4 regions of the Anabaena sp. TISTR 8404 genome follow, and region 2 is predicted to be linked to each of the others. Evidence: predicted binding sites of a transcription regulator. Region 2 holds the regulator's gene; each other region holds the start of a gene.

Region 1 (3,132 bases), 500 kb from region 2:
CATGGCAGAAGCAGAAGCCGCCAAACATAAAGCCCATCCCTGCGCCGTTAGTGTCCATATTTCTTGGCGTTTGAGTAATCGGATTTGTGGAATTTTATGAGTGTGCTGATTTTTTTTCGGCATTAATTCTTAGATAAGCGTTGAGATTTTAAATAAGCAAATACAGATTTATCTCCAATATCTGCGGGAATAACTTGAAATGTTTTCCGCACAGCAAATACTAAAAATAAAATTGCCCAAACTCCTAAAAGAATTTGTTCTACCTGAATAGGTAAAACTCCAACAAGATGTCCTAATAAAAGCAAAGGAACTGTAAAAGTTAAAACTTTAGTTTCTAAACGATTAAAGCAAAATGCTTCTTTAAAATAAATGCCTGTCAATGCTGCAAAAGTAAAACCTACTCCTAAAATAGTGAGCGGGTTTGTGTACAGAGTAACCGCAAAAGGTTGGCTGTCAACATGGGCGAAGATAAACGAGGAAATACTCCCAATTAACCAAAAAACTTGTAAAATTCGGTGTAGAGGAGCCATATATATGTGGATAGTCAGCAAACTCACACCGAGAGCTAAACTAAAGCAGGTATACAAAGGCGTAATTGCTTGGATGGTAGTCGGGTTATTGTTGAACAATACCAAAGCAGTACCGATAGCAAAGCTGAGTGCGGCTATCATTAAGGCAGTGCGATAGATAATTACCCCAGTGCGATCGCTTTGATCAATGGTAAACTCTCCAAACTGGCCTTGATAAACTTGTGATGGAGATACAGTTTGTGTAGTCATAAAACAATAGTGATGAGTGAGCAGTAATCTCAATTTCTAGTTTAATAATTAATCACTTCTAAAGTATTTTGCCAATGTATCTGCAACTGTGAATGTGCATTACCTCCATTAATGGCAATTTCTACCCAACCATGACTACCAATTAAGGCTATAGCTTCGCCAACTTCGCCATTACTGTAAGTTTCACACCCTGGTATTGTCAACCCAGCAATTTGCACACCCCAAGTTTTACCTTCCACGTAATTTCCAGGAATATTGCTGATTAAGTTACCAAAGTGATCTATATATTGAATACAACCCAAGCAACCACGACTAGTTTTTTGACATTTTCCTATATCTAGCTGTACCAAAGTTGCTATATCTATTTCTTGTCCTAGTTCTTTCAAGGGAACACCACTCGCAAGGTTTGCGCCTACAGGTGCAAAAATATCTCTACCGTGAAAAGTGCGACTAGGTTCGGGAGTTCGCCAGTAATTAGAGTTTGTTAGTTCAACGGCTGCGACTGCGGGAGTTTGACTTAATACTCCACTGAATATGCCATTATCAGGGCCAACTAAAAACCCATTTGCAAATTCTACTGCGATCGCTCGGCGTTTACTACCCACTCCCGGATCTACTACTGCTATATGCACTGTTTTATCTGGAAAGTAGGAATAAGCATTTAGTAAACAAAATCTAGCAGCAGCAATATCTTGTGGCGGAATTTGGTGTGTTAAGTCTATAACCCTTAGTTCTGGGTTGATTTGGGCGATGATACCCTTCATTACCCCGACATAAACATCGCGATCGCCAAAATCGCTGAGTAAAGTTAGGAGCGATCGCTGATTTATTTGACTCTCTACCATGATCAGAATATCATTACATATACTAAGACATATTTTTCTGTAGCAACAGCTACAAAATTTATGTTATGTTAGGAATACTAAACATAAAAAAGCATAAAGAGGGTAATCACTATGAGCCAAAATAGACTACAAGCTATGAGACAAGCCAAAGAAGTACACAGAGAAAACCTCAGAAAAAGCCTGGAACATCGCTTAGAAGTAGCTAGAGCGCAAGGCAATGAAAAATTGATTCATCAACTAGAAGCAGAAATGAGATATATCGGCTAAAGCCGCTAAAACAGGAGTTGATTGTTTATAGTTTTGTTGTGTGGAAACCCCCGCTTCGGCGGGTTTTTTGTTGACTATTTGTGAATAGTCAAGAGTCAATAGTCAATAGTCAAAAAGGTAAAATTTCACACTTCACACTTCCGGTTCTACACCCAAAGCCCGTAATTGTTCTGCCAAGCGTTCAGCACGTTGTATGGCAGTTTCTTTAGCTTGTCGTTCTTGTTCGGCGCGTTCTGCACCAGTAGGAATCACATTACCTTCAATGTCACACCACCTGAGCCAAACATCTCGTTTGCCTTCATACACACCTTCCCACAAACATAACCCTAGCTCAACCTCGGTCAACCATTCTTCGCTCATAGGTACCTAGTGCCGTCCTTGCAATTGGTACATCTGGAGAACTTCACCACCAAGTTGCTGAGATGGGTAGAAAATAATGTAGTATAAAATCCTCATTCGGGCATATTCTAAGAATTTACGCCCTGTTTCATTGCCTTCTCGATTCGAGACAATTTCAATCACTACTTCTGGTGGTTTGCCAAATTCCCAAGAGAAATAAGAACGATGTCTTTTTTCCCACCAGTTTTCGGCTACTTGTACATCTAAACTCAAGAATACATCAGGTACAATCGCTGGTTGATTGCTACTTGCAAACAAGCCCACATTTGCAGCCACAAGAAACCCTTGGGAATTACTTGCACCGTTCCAAGAACTGTAAAGGGTTTCTGTTAATAACCGTTGTTGTTTTTCTGATGGTAGATTATCCACTGGTTGATTATCTTCTGTCACCAAATGGCTAACATCTGGTAACAAATCTTCTGTCAAGGTGATAGGCTCATTCATAAATAAGTTAGGGGATAGGAGCTTGATTCTATTGTGACAGCATCACTCATCCCCTTGAGTTTTGTTATGGCTTTGGTTTGTATGTCGAAGCAACGTGTAATTCTTTCAATTGCTTCGCATCTACTCCAGAAGGCGCATCAGTTAACAAGCAACGGGCTTGTTGTGTCTTCGGAAAAGCGATGACATCGCGGATAGATTCTTCCCCAGCCAGCAGCATCACCAAACGATCTAAACCATAAGCGATACCACCATGCGGCGGTGTACCGTATTCAAAAGCTTCTAAGAGGAAACCGAATTTACTTTGGGCTTCTTCTGGTGATAAGCCAATAGTTTCAAACACCTGTTCTTGAATTTCCCGTTGATAAATCCGCAAACTACCACCGCCAACTTCAAAGCCG
Region 2 (3,132 bases):
TCTAAATTTTTTAGGGGAAATTAGAATACTTCAACTGCTTAGTGTATCACCTGGGACTTTTCAGACATCCTCTTAGGAGGATACTAGAAACTGAGGCCTGTTTTTCTTGGTTTGCCAGAGGATTTATAAAAATCATGTTTAACAACAAAGAATCCAGGAGTCAGGAGCCAGAATTGGTGAATTTACCTGAGTGCGACTGGTGGATGAATAAACTGTGAAACGCTACACCAAATTAGAAATTTTTTGGTGCTTCTAGATGATAAGTCTTTTTGCCTCATTAATAGCGAGGTATGAAGCCTTGGGTATAGCTTCGCTGAGAGCGAGTCTTTTTTCAATGGGAGACGCTACGCTAACGAGAGTCTTGAGTCTGAGTCCTGAATTCTAAATGCCGAATTCTTCTTTAATTCAATAGGTGTGTTTGCTGCATAAAAAATTGTCTGCTATTCCTGAAGATATTCTCAAGATATGGTGAATTTTTTTGCAAAAAACCTGATGAATACGACTTTGTAAGTACTTATAACAACTACTAGCTAAAAAGGTGAAAAATTATGTATCATTATGAACAAATAACTTGGAAGTGTAGGATTTGAGTATAGGAAAGTACAGAAAGGTTGACGGTGATTTATTCATTTTTCAGGTGTATTCTTAGGTAATCAGTTTCTTTGTTTTTCCGGCATTGGGTAGGGGAAGGGAGATGATCGTGACACAAGATAAAGCCCTAGCAAATGTTTTTCGTCAGATGGCAACTGGGGCGTTTCCGCCTGTTGTGGAAACGTTTGAACGCAACAAAACGATCTTTTTCCCGGGCGATCCTGCTGAACGAGTTTATTTTCTTCTTAAGGGTGCTGTAAAACTTTCCAGGGTATACGAAGCAGGAGAAGAAATAACAGTAGCACTATTGCGGGAAAATAGTGTTTTTGGTGTGTTGTCTTTGCTGACGGGAAATAAGTCTGATCGGTTTTACCATGCTGTTGCATTTACACCTGTAGAATTGCTGTCAGCACCAATCGAACAAGTAGAGCAAGCACTCAAGGAAAATCCAGAATTATCAATGCTAATGTTGCGAGGTCTATCTTCGCGGATTTTGCAGACAGAGATGATGATTGAAACTCTAGCTCACCGAGATATGGGTTCAAGATTGGTGAGTTTTTTATTAATTCTTTGTCGTGATTTTGGTGTTCCTTGTGCAGATGGGATCACAATTGATCTGAAGCTATCTCATCAAGCGATCGCCGAGGCAATTGGCTCTACTCGCGTTACTGTCACAAGGTTACTAGGTGATTTGCGTGAAAAGAAAATGATTTCTATTCATAAAAAGAAGATTACTGTGCATAAACCTGTTAGCTTAAGTAGGCAGTTCACTTAAAAACAATTGGAGGTAATGGAGTTGGCAAGTATTGTATTTTTGCAGATAATACCCGTAGCTGGAGGTAAATCATCAGTTGATTAATCTGAGCTATTGCCAATCTCTGATCCTCCACAGACAATGGTCGAAAGTAGTAGGCTGTATCTGGAACCATTTCGGTAGCTGAAGATGACCACCGGGTACATCCTCATCGCAGCAATTTTAATTTTGGGAGGCGTAATTGCCACTGTGGGCGATCGCATTGGCACACGGGTTGGCAAAGCCCGCCTCTCACTATTTAAGCTGCGACCAAAAAATACGGCAGTACTGATAACAATTTTTACAGGTGGGTTAATTTCAGCATCAACTCTGGGGATTTTGTTTGCGGCTGACGAAGGATTGCGTAAGGGAGTCTTTGAGTTAGAAGATATTCAAAAAGACCTCAGAAACAAACGAGAACAGCTAAAAACCGCAGAAGCACAAAAAAGCCAGGTAGAGAAAGAGTTAAGCCAAGCAAGAATTGAACAAACCAAAGCCCAGCAAGATTTGCAAGCAATTAATAAATCCTTGCAAGCAGCTAACGCTAAACAAAGAGAAACCCAAGCACAGCTTAATTTAACCATTAGCCGCCAAGCACAAACGCAAGCGCAACTGCAACGCACTCAAGGGCGTTTGAATCAAGTGGCAACGCAGTACCAACAAGCTAGATCTGAACTACAAAGCGTTTACAATCAAAGACAAGCCTTACAAGTGGCTGTAGGACAATTAAAGGCAGAACAGCAAAGACTGTACGCAGAGGCGAAAAAAGCTATTGATGAAGCGAAAGCAGCCATTACAAAACGCGATCGCGAACTTGCCAACCGCCAAGAAATTATTGAACAGCGCGATCACAAAATTGCCCAACTAGATAAACTAATTCAAAGTCGCAATCTAGAAATTACTGCACGAGAACAAGTCATTGCCACACGCGAATCTCGTCTCAAAGAATTAGAAAGACAACAGGATTTTTTAGAACAGGAAGTAGCAAGGCTAGAAAAATACTATCAGTCTTATCAAGACCTGCGCTTGGGCAAATTGGCTTTGGTTCGAGGTCAAGTTTTGGCAGGTGCTGTTATTCAAGTTCAGCAAGCTGCGTCTGCGCGTCAGGCAATTCTACAACTTTTAGGAGAAGCTAACCAAAATGCCATCTTTCAATTAACTGAACCAGGTGCAACACCAGAAAATACACAAATACTGCGTGTTACTCAAGAAAGAGTTGAGCAGTTGATCAGACAAATCAGCGATGGTAAAGAATATGTGGTGCGAATTTTCTCCGCAGGTAATTACGTTAGAGGAGAAAAACAGATAGAATTCTTTGCAGATGCTGCAAGGAATATACTAGTCTTTTCAGGAGGGGAAGTGCTGGCTAGTACTAGCGCTGATCCCAAAACCATGACATCTTATCAACTACGGCAAAGACTAGATTTGCTGATTTCTGCTTCGCAATTTCGGGCTAGGAATGCTGGCATTGTGGAAAGTGTGCAAGTAGATGGGACTTTTTTACGCTTTATCAACCAGTTAAGACAATACGATCAGCCTTTAGATATTAAAGCGATCGCCGCAGAAGATACCTATACAGCAGGGCCTCTGCGCGTGAAATTATTAGCAATCCAAAACGGCAAAGTTATTTTCAGTACATAAAATTTTCCCAAAAATCGCTAACAGGGAAGGGGAATGGGGAACAGTTTAATATGAACTTAAATCAATTCTCACCAACTCAACCAGTAATTCTCGGCTTTGATCCTGGT
Region 3 (3,132 bases), 1.1 Mb from region 2:
GGGTTTGAAGTACATCTCCAAGATGTCTATATAAATTTACCAACTGGTGGTATTAAAGTTGCAGAAAACTGTGCAGGTATAGAATGGATATGCCATCTTTTAGGATTATCTGTAATTGGTTTATTGATGTTTCCTCCTGCCCCTCAAAAAAGAATCTTAGTTCCTATTGTGGCTGTAATTATCGCTTTTATTGTTAATGCAGTACGAGTTGCAATTTTAGCTGTTATCGCGGCTAATCAAAACCAACAAGCATTTAAGTTTTGGCACGTCGGAGATGGTTCTTTAATATTTGGGATGATGACAGTCATGATTTTTGGTTTATTTTATTGGTTCTTACTCAATCAAGAGGAAGCGAAAAAAAGTCTTACAAGGTCTAAAACCCAATGATAATTTGGAGTAAACTACGTATTCTTTTGTTAGCTGCAACTTTAGGCTGTGTCATGTTAGTTTTTGTGAATCTGTTACAAAAACAAATTGGTAAAAAGCCCAAACTCGAAGAATACAGAAGTAAAGCTGACATTAGTGAATTTCATAAAAACTATTTTTGCCAAAGTGTACAGAATCAAAGAAATGATATTATGTAATGATTCATGAGTAAATTGTATAAATTTTATTATTTAGTATTAACCAATAAGTAATAAAACTCCCAAAAATCTTCTAATTTTTTTGTGGCTTTAGGCTGAACTTACCTTTGTAACATTTGCTAAAAACATGACAAAATCAAACACTGATAAATTTATTCCTGTAGTTCAAGAGTTGCAGGAATTTGCTTTCAGCCAAGTAGGCTCAATGACTATTTTGCGAGTCCTTGGTTATGGGCTATTGTTGCTTGCTTTATTCGATATAGTTGAAACCTTTGTTCCACCTAGCTTTATGAATCCCGTTTGGGAATTTCAAACTTTTGGTGCAATAGTTGAAAGAATACCCGTTACTTTAATTGGTTTGGCGTTAGTATTTTATGGTGAGCTACAAGCACGAAATAAGTGGGAATTTTTAACTTTAAGATTTTTATCTTGGCTAAGCTTATTGTTAGCGATAATCTTTATATTACTTGTCCCCGTTGGTGTAAGTAACACTGTGAGACTGAGTAAACAAAGTTATACTCAGATTAATAATTTATCTCAGCAACAACTCACGCAAGCGGAACAAGTTGAGCAACGACTGAGCCAAGCTAAACCAGAACAAATAGAAAGTTTTCTCAAAAGTCAAGGTCGTTCAATAGATGCAAATAATCCTAAAGAATTGAAAGAAAAAGTCTTATCAGAAGTTTCTCAAGCTAAAGAGAAAATCAAACTTCAAGCTAAAGCTAATCAATCTACGCAGCGGTTGAATTTACTGAAAAATTCGGTTAAATGGAATCTGGGAGCCTTAGTGACATCTGCTCTATTTTTCGTCATTTGGAGAACTACAAATTGGGCAAGAAGTAAGTAAGATAGCTATATTTTCTTTTCAATTTCAGCCAAACAAAAAAGTAGGGTAGACCAATAAAAATAATTGTCTACCCTACTTTGATTAACGGAAAACTTTACTCAATTAAACTTTTGCTAGTTCTGGTGTAGGACGCTTGCTGTTGCGAATATTTGTGATTGCTTCAGCATAATCTTTGGCGTTAAATACAGCTGAACCGGCAACAATTGCATTAGCACCAGCTTCTAAAACCTGCCAAGTGTTGTTTGCTTTTAGTCCACCATCTACTTCAATCCAGGGGTCAAGTCCGCGCTCATCGCACATCTGACGCAGCTTTCTAATTTTAGGTAATACACCAGGAATGAAGCTTTGACCACCGAAGCCGGGGTTAACGCTCATGATTAATACTAAATCGCAAAGTTCCAACACGTACTCAATGAATTCTAGTGGTGTGGAAGGATTGAGTACTACCCCTGCTTGTTTACCGAGTTCTTTAATTTGACCAAGAGTGCGGTGCAGGTGTGGTGAAGCATTATGTTCAGCATGTACAGAGATAATATCTGCACCTGCTTTAGCAAAGTCTTCTACATACTTTTCTGGTTCCACAATCATCAAGTGGACATCCAGAGGTTTTGTAGTAACTGGACGAATCGCCTCCACAACCAGAGGGCCTATCGTAATATTAGGTACAAAGCGACCGTCCATTACATCAACATGAATCCAATCCGCTCCAGCTGCGTCTACCGCGCGAATTTCATCACCCAGACGACTAAAATCGGCTGATAGGATAGATGGAGCAATCACAATGGGCTTTTCAGATCGGTTTTGGGTCATGGCTAGTGGGTTTTTAAGCGTCCTCGTCTGTAAGCATTGTAACAAAATACTGTAACAAAATATTGAGTGATCCTAATTAATTTAATGTTGCTTTTGGAGGCAAGCGGCAGAAAAAAGTAAAACTGTGGACTATTGACTATTGACTACTAATCTATGAACAAAAAACTAAACTGGATAATTTGGAGTTTGAGTGCTTCTTGTTTGAGTGTGCCGGTACTGGCTACAGGATTACAAACTTCCATAGGAACAAATGGTATTGATGCTTTAAAACTACATCAGCCTCCTTACAATTTAATTGGTCGGAAGATAGCCATTGGCCAAGTAGAAATCGGTCGTCCGGGAATGTTTGGTTGGGATAAAGCAGTCTCGAAAAATCGCACCATATCTTTAGCAGCAGTTTTCTTACGCAATGGCCCAGCGAAATCAAATACAGGCGTTGACCCCCACGCTTACAACGTCGCTGGTGTGATGGTGAGTACAGACAAAGGTCTACCAGGAATAGCGCCGGGAGCAAGACTGTATTCTTCTGCGGTAGGTTCTACCAAAAATATGGGTCAGCCAGAAGAGTGCTTGTCAGCGCAACACATTGCGTTACAAAACAGCGGTGATATCCGCGCGATTAATTTTAGCTTTGGTGAACCGCTTAATCGTGATCCGCGACCAGATGCTGTTCTAGATGGGAATGCTTTATTAACATTGTGTGTTGACTGGTCGAGTCGTGTTCACGATGTTTTGTATGCGATCGCAGGCAATCAAGGTAAAGGTGGTATTCCGATTCCTACTGATAATTTTAATGGAGTTAACGTGGCTTTTTCATCCCGTCGCGGCGGGATTTTTAATAAAGTAGACGTTTCTAACCTTGCAGGTTTGAATCAGGGAGTCAGTGGCAGG
Region 4 (3,132 bases), 2.6 Mb from region 2:
TAATGGACGTATGAACCGCCACCCCCAGAAAGAACTGAATCACAAGCCGTTCCGTTGCCGTCTCTGTCCAGTTGAGGATTAGCTGGTAAAGCTGCTTGAGCTTGCTCTTGCATGGCAAAATCCTCGCACTTAGCATCTTTGAGAGTGCTTGTGGTGACTTGTGGTTGAATTTGTGTGCCAGCCGTCTCATCAGGGTTAGAAAACGCTAGGCAAGATACAGATTCATCTTTGTACTCAACACACACGTCTTTGCCTGATTCGGGTGCAAGATTGTAATCCCGCCACAGGACTTTTTCAAACCCTGACTCAGCTTGTAACTCTAGAACCAATGGCTCGCCGTTGCCTTTTGCACCAGTGACGACGGAAACAGACTCAGGTTGAATTAAATCGGTATTGAGATACTGGCAGGTGGTATACAAGGCGATGCTGGCTCCGTTGATTGGAAGATAGCGATCGCTTTTACATACACTTGGGTCAAAGGTGACAAATTCAGGTGTGGGTGTTGGAGTTGCTTTTGCTGGCGTGGGTGTGGGCGTTGGGGTTGGTATTACCTCTTGTATTGGCGAGGGTTTCGCTTCTTGCACGGGTGCAGGCTTTGGCTTTGCAACTGGTGTAATTACTACTGGCTCAGGTTTCGGGGCAAAAACGAGCATTCCAATAAAGGAAAGAACAAAAGCAGACAGATAAATCTCAGTGCTTTTGCGTCGAGTGCGCTTTTCCCCACGAAGCACCAGTTTTGGGTTAATCAGTCCAGTAGCAAAGGCAATAATGGAAGCAAAATTAACTAATAAAAGTAGACCAAACATTGAATGACTCACTCATATAATGAGCTTGTCATAACTTACACTTTAAAATTTCAGTGTGATTTAATACTGAATATTGATGAAGAAAGAAAAATAGATTGCACTTAAATCAATTATTCAGAGAAGATTTAATCTAATTACAGGTCAGTGTATCAAAACACTCCGAGTCGCTCACCTCTACAACTGCATCAATCTTAGTGCTACTATAAATGTAACATTAGCTTAGTTGTAAACACATAAGATTATAAAAGTCGTAGAGTCAGAGCAAAGATAGTATTTGGCAAAGATGCAGATACATCTATTAGTTTTGGTTTATGATGCTGCGTATCACCGTACAGACGTAGTAATTTTAGATGCTAATGATATCGAAAAACGTGCGATCGCCCGTCTGCATCTCAAGCATCATATTCCCTATGGATTGCATGGTAGCTTCACTTCTCAGGTGTTTTTGCCAAATTGATCCCTAATTTCTAAATATTGATCCTTAACAGTTTATAAACCATAGTTCACAGTTTTACCGTTGAACTGTGGTTTTTTTAACAAAAAATTAAATTGTAACAAAAACTACAGAATTTTCTTACTTTTTGAATATAGAGGATAAGCTAGGCATATATGTATCCAGTTCGCAAAGATACCGCGATTAGGAGAAACTTTTATGATTGCAACACCTACAATGCCGCTGGAAGCCGCTACGCCAGCACATATATGTCCATTCGATCAAGCTTGTAGCTACTTAGAAGCTGCCGCGAAAGAATTAAGGTTAGATCAAGGTGTACTAGAAATTCTCAGCCACCCGCGCAAGGTTGTGACAGTTTCAATTCCGGTGAAACTAGACAATGGCGAAGTGCGGGTATTGGCGGGACATAGAGTACAACACTCTGATATATTAGGCCCCTACAAAGGTGGAATTCGTTATCATCCAGCTGTTACACTGCGGGAAGTCTCAGCACTAGCAATGTTGATGACTTGGAAATGTGCATTATTGGGTATTCCCTATGGTGGTGCTAAGGGAGGTATTGCAATAGATCCACAACATTATAGTGTTGGGGAATTAGAACGCATTACACGTCGTTACACCAGCGAATTAATCAAAGATATTGGCCCTTCACTAGACATCCCCGCACCAGACATGGGTACTTCTGCCCGTGAAATGGCTTGGATGATGGATACTTATTCAGTGAATGTTGGTCATGCTGTACCAGGGGTTGTGACTGGTAAACCGCTTTCCGTTGGTGGTTCCCTTGGTAGAGAAAAGGCAACTGGACGCGGCACAATGATTATTGTGCGTGAAGCTTTGGCAGACCAAGGTAAAACATTAGAAGGAATACGAGTCGTTATTCAAGGTTTTGGTAATGTTGGTAGCGCAGCTGCCGAATTATTACACCAAGCAGGAGCGAAAGTAATAGCTGTTTCCACAGTTACAGGTGGGGTATATTCGCCCGATGGGTTGGATATCCCGACTTTAAAAGCTTACGCTGCCGAAAATCATCACAATCTTATTGATTTTCCACACACTAGAGCAATTAGCAATGCCGAATTACTGACTTTGCCTTGCGATGTTTTAATTCCGGCTGCTTTAGAAAACCAAATTACTGAAGAAAATGTCCATCAAGTACAGGCGCAAATTATTGCCGAAGCAGCCAACGGCCCTGTGACTCTCGAAGCCAACCGAGTTCTAGAAGCGCGGGGTGTGACTGTGCTACCAGACATTTTGGCGAATGCTGGGGGTGTGGTAGTGAGTTATCTGGAATGGGTGCAAGGTTTGTCTTACTTATTCTGGGATGAGGAACGGGTCAACCGCGAAATGGAACATTTGATGGTGCAAGCTTACCATCAAGTGATTCAGCAATCAAAAGTGCGGCAAGTTCCATTACGATTAGCAGCTTATACTTTGGGTGTAGGAAGAGTAGCACAGGCATTAAGCGATCGCGGTCTGTATCCTTGATAATTTAATACATCTCAACTAAAAAACTATATTGAGGTGTGCCTCATCAGCTAACAAAAATCAGTCTTTGCACTGAGTTTTTGGAGTTCTCAAGTTAACTACTTCCCTACCAGTAAAAGATTACTGAGTGTTAACAAGAAGTCTGGCAAGTTTAAACTATGTCAGGCTTCTAATTTTTTTGGTGCATCGCTCAGGTGCAATTCATGGAGAGAAAATACCATGTCTGGTGTCGGTTTAATTATTCTCGCAGCTGGTGCATCTACTCGGATGGGAACACCTAAACAACTACTAAAGTATGGTCAACAGAGTTTAATTCGTCACATAGTGGAAGTAGCGATCGCCTCTGTTTGTCAACCAATTATAGTTGTACTGGGGGCATACGCT

What was found. Region 2 encodes NtcA, which controls nitrogen genes in cyanobacteria. Its sites were predicted from a motif close to TNTGTANNNNNNNNTACANA; they were not measured.
Region 1: the regulator NtcA is predicted to act here: its motif matches at 1,661-1,680, upstream of ACMX3D_RS21810 (SAM hydrolase/SAM-dependent halogenase family protein).
Region 3: the regulator NtcA is predicted to act here: its motif matches at 2,268-2,287, upstream of rpe (ribulose-phosphate 3-epimerase).
Region 4: the regulator NtcA is predicted to act here: its motif matches at 1,355-1,374, upstream of ACMX3D_RS12840 (Glu/Leu/Phe/Val family dehydrogenase).

The regions. Positions count from the first base shown of each region.
Region 1 is NZ_CP180578.1:5,022,994-5,026,125, forward strand. Features, by position in the region: gene ACMX3D_RS21800 (ElyC/SanA/YdcF family protein) at 1-123, opposite strand, end outside; gene ACMX3D_RS21805 (DUF2301 domain-containing membrane protein) at 123-779, opposite strand; gene ACMX3D_RS21810 (SAM hydrolase/SAM-dependent halogenase family protein) at 821-1,624, opposite strand; gene pirA (arginine synthesis PII-interacting regulator PirA) at 1,736-1,891, shown strand; gene ACMX3D_RS21820 (hypothetical protein) at 2,024-2,251, opposite strand; gene ACMX3D_RS21825 (Uma2 family endonuclease) at 2,258-2,734, opposite strand; gene aspS (aspartate--tRNA ligase) at 2,799-3,132, opposite strand, start outside.
Region 2 is NZ_CP180578.1:5,525,809-5,528,940, reverse strand. Features, by position in the region: gene ntcA (global nitrogen regulator NtcA) at 695-1,366, shown strand; gene ACMX3D_RS24010 (DUF3084 domain-containing protein) at 1,535-3,025, shown strand; gene ACMX3D_RS24005 (pre-16S rRNA-processing nuclease YqgF) at 3,076-3,132, shown strand, end outside.
Region 3 is NZ_CP180578.1:6,645,607-6,648,738, forward strand. Features, by position in the region: gene crtA (cyanoexosortase A) at 1-387, shown strand, start outside; gene hpsJ-A (HpsJ-like protein, cyanoexosortase A-associated) at 712-1,431, shown strand; gene rpe (ribulose-phosphate 3-epimerase) at 1,534-2,241, opposite strand; gene ACMX3D_RS28690 (S8 family serine peptidase) at 2,395-3,132, shown strand, end outside.
Region 4 is NZ_CP180578.1:2,948,264-2,951,395, reverse strand. Features, by position in the region: gene ACMX3D_RS12850 (hypothetical protein) at 1-806, opposite strand, end outside; partial or broken gene ACMX3D_RS12845 (carotenoid oxygenase family protein) at 1,102-1,263, shown strand; gene ACMX3D_RS12840 (Glu/Leu/Phe/Val family dehydrogenase) at 1,459-2,748, shown strand; gene ACMX3D_RS12835 (nucleotidyltransferase family protein) at 2,968-3,132, shown strand, end outside.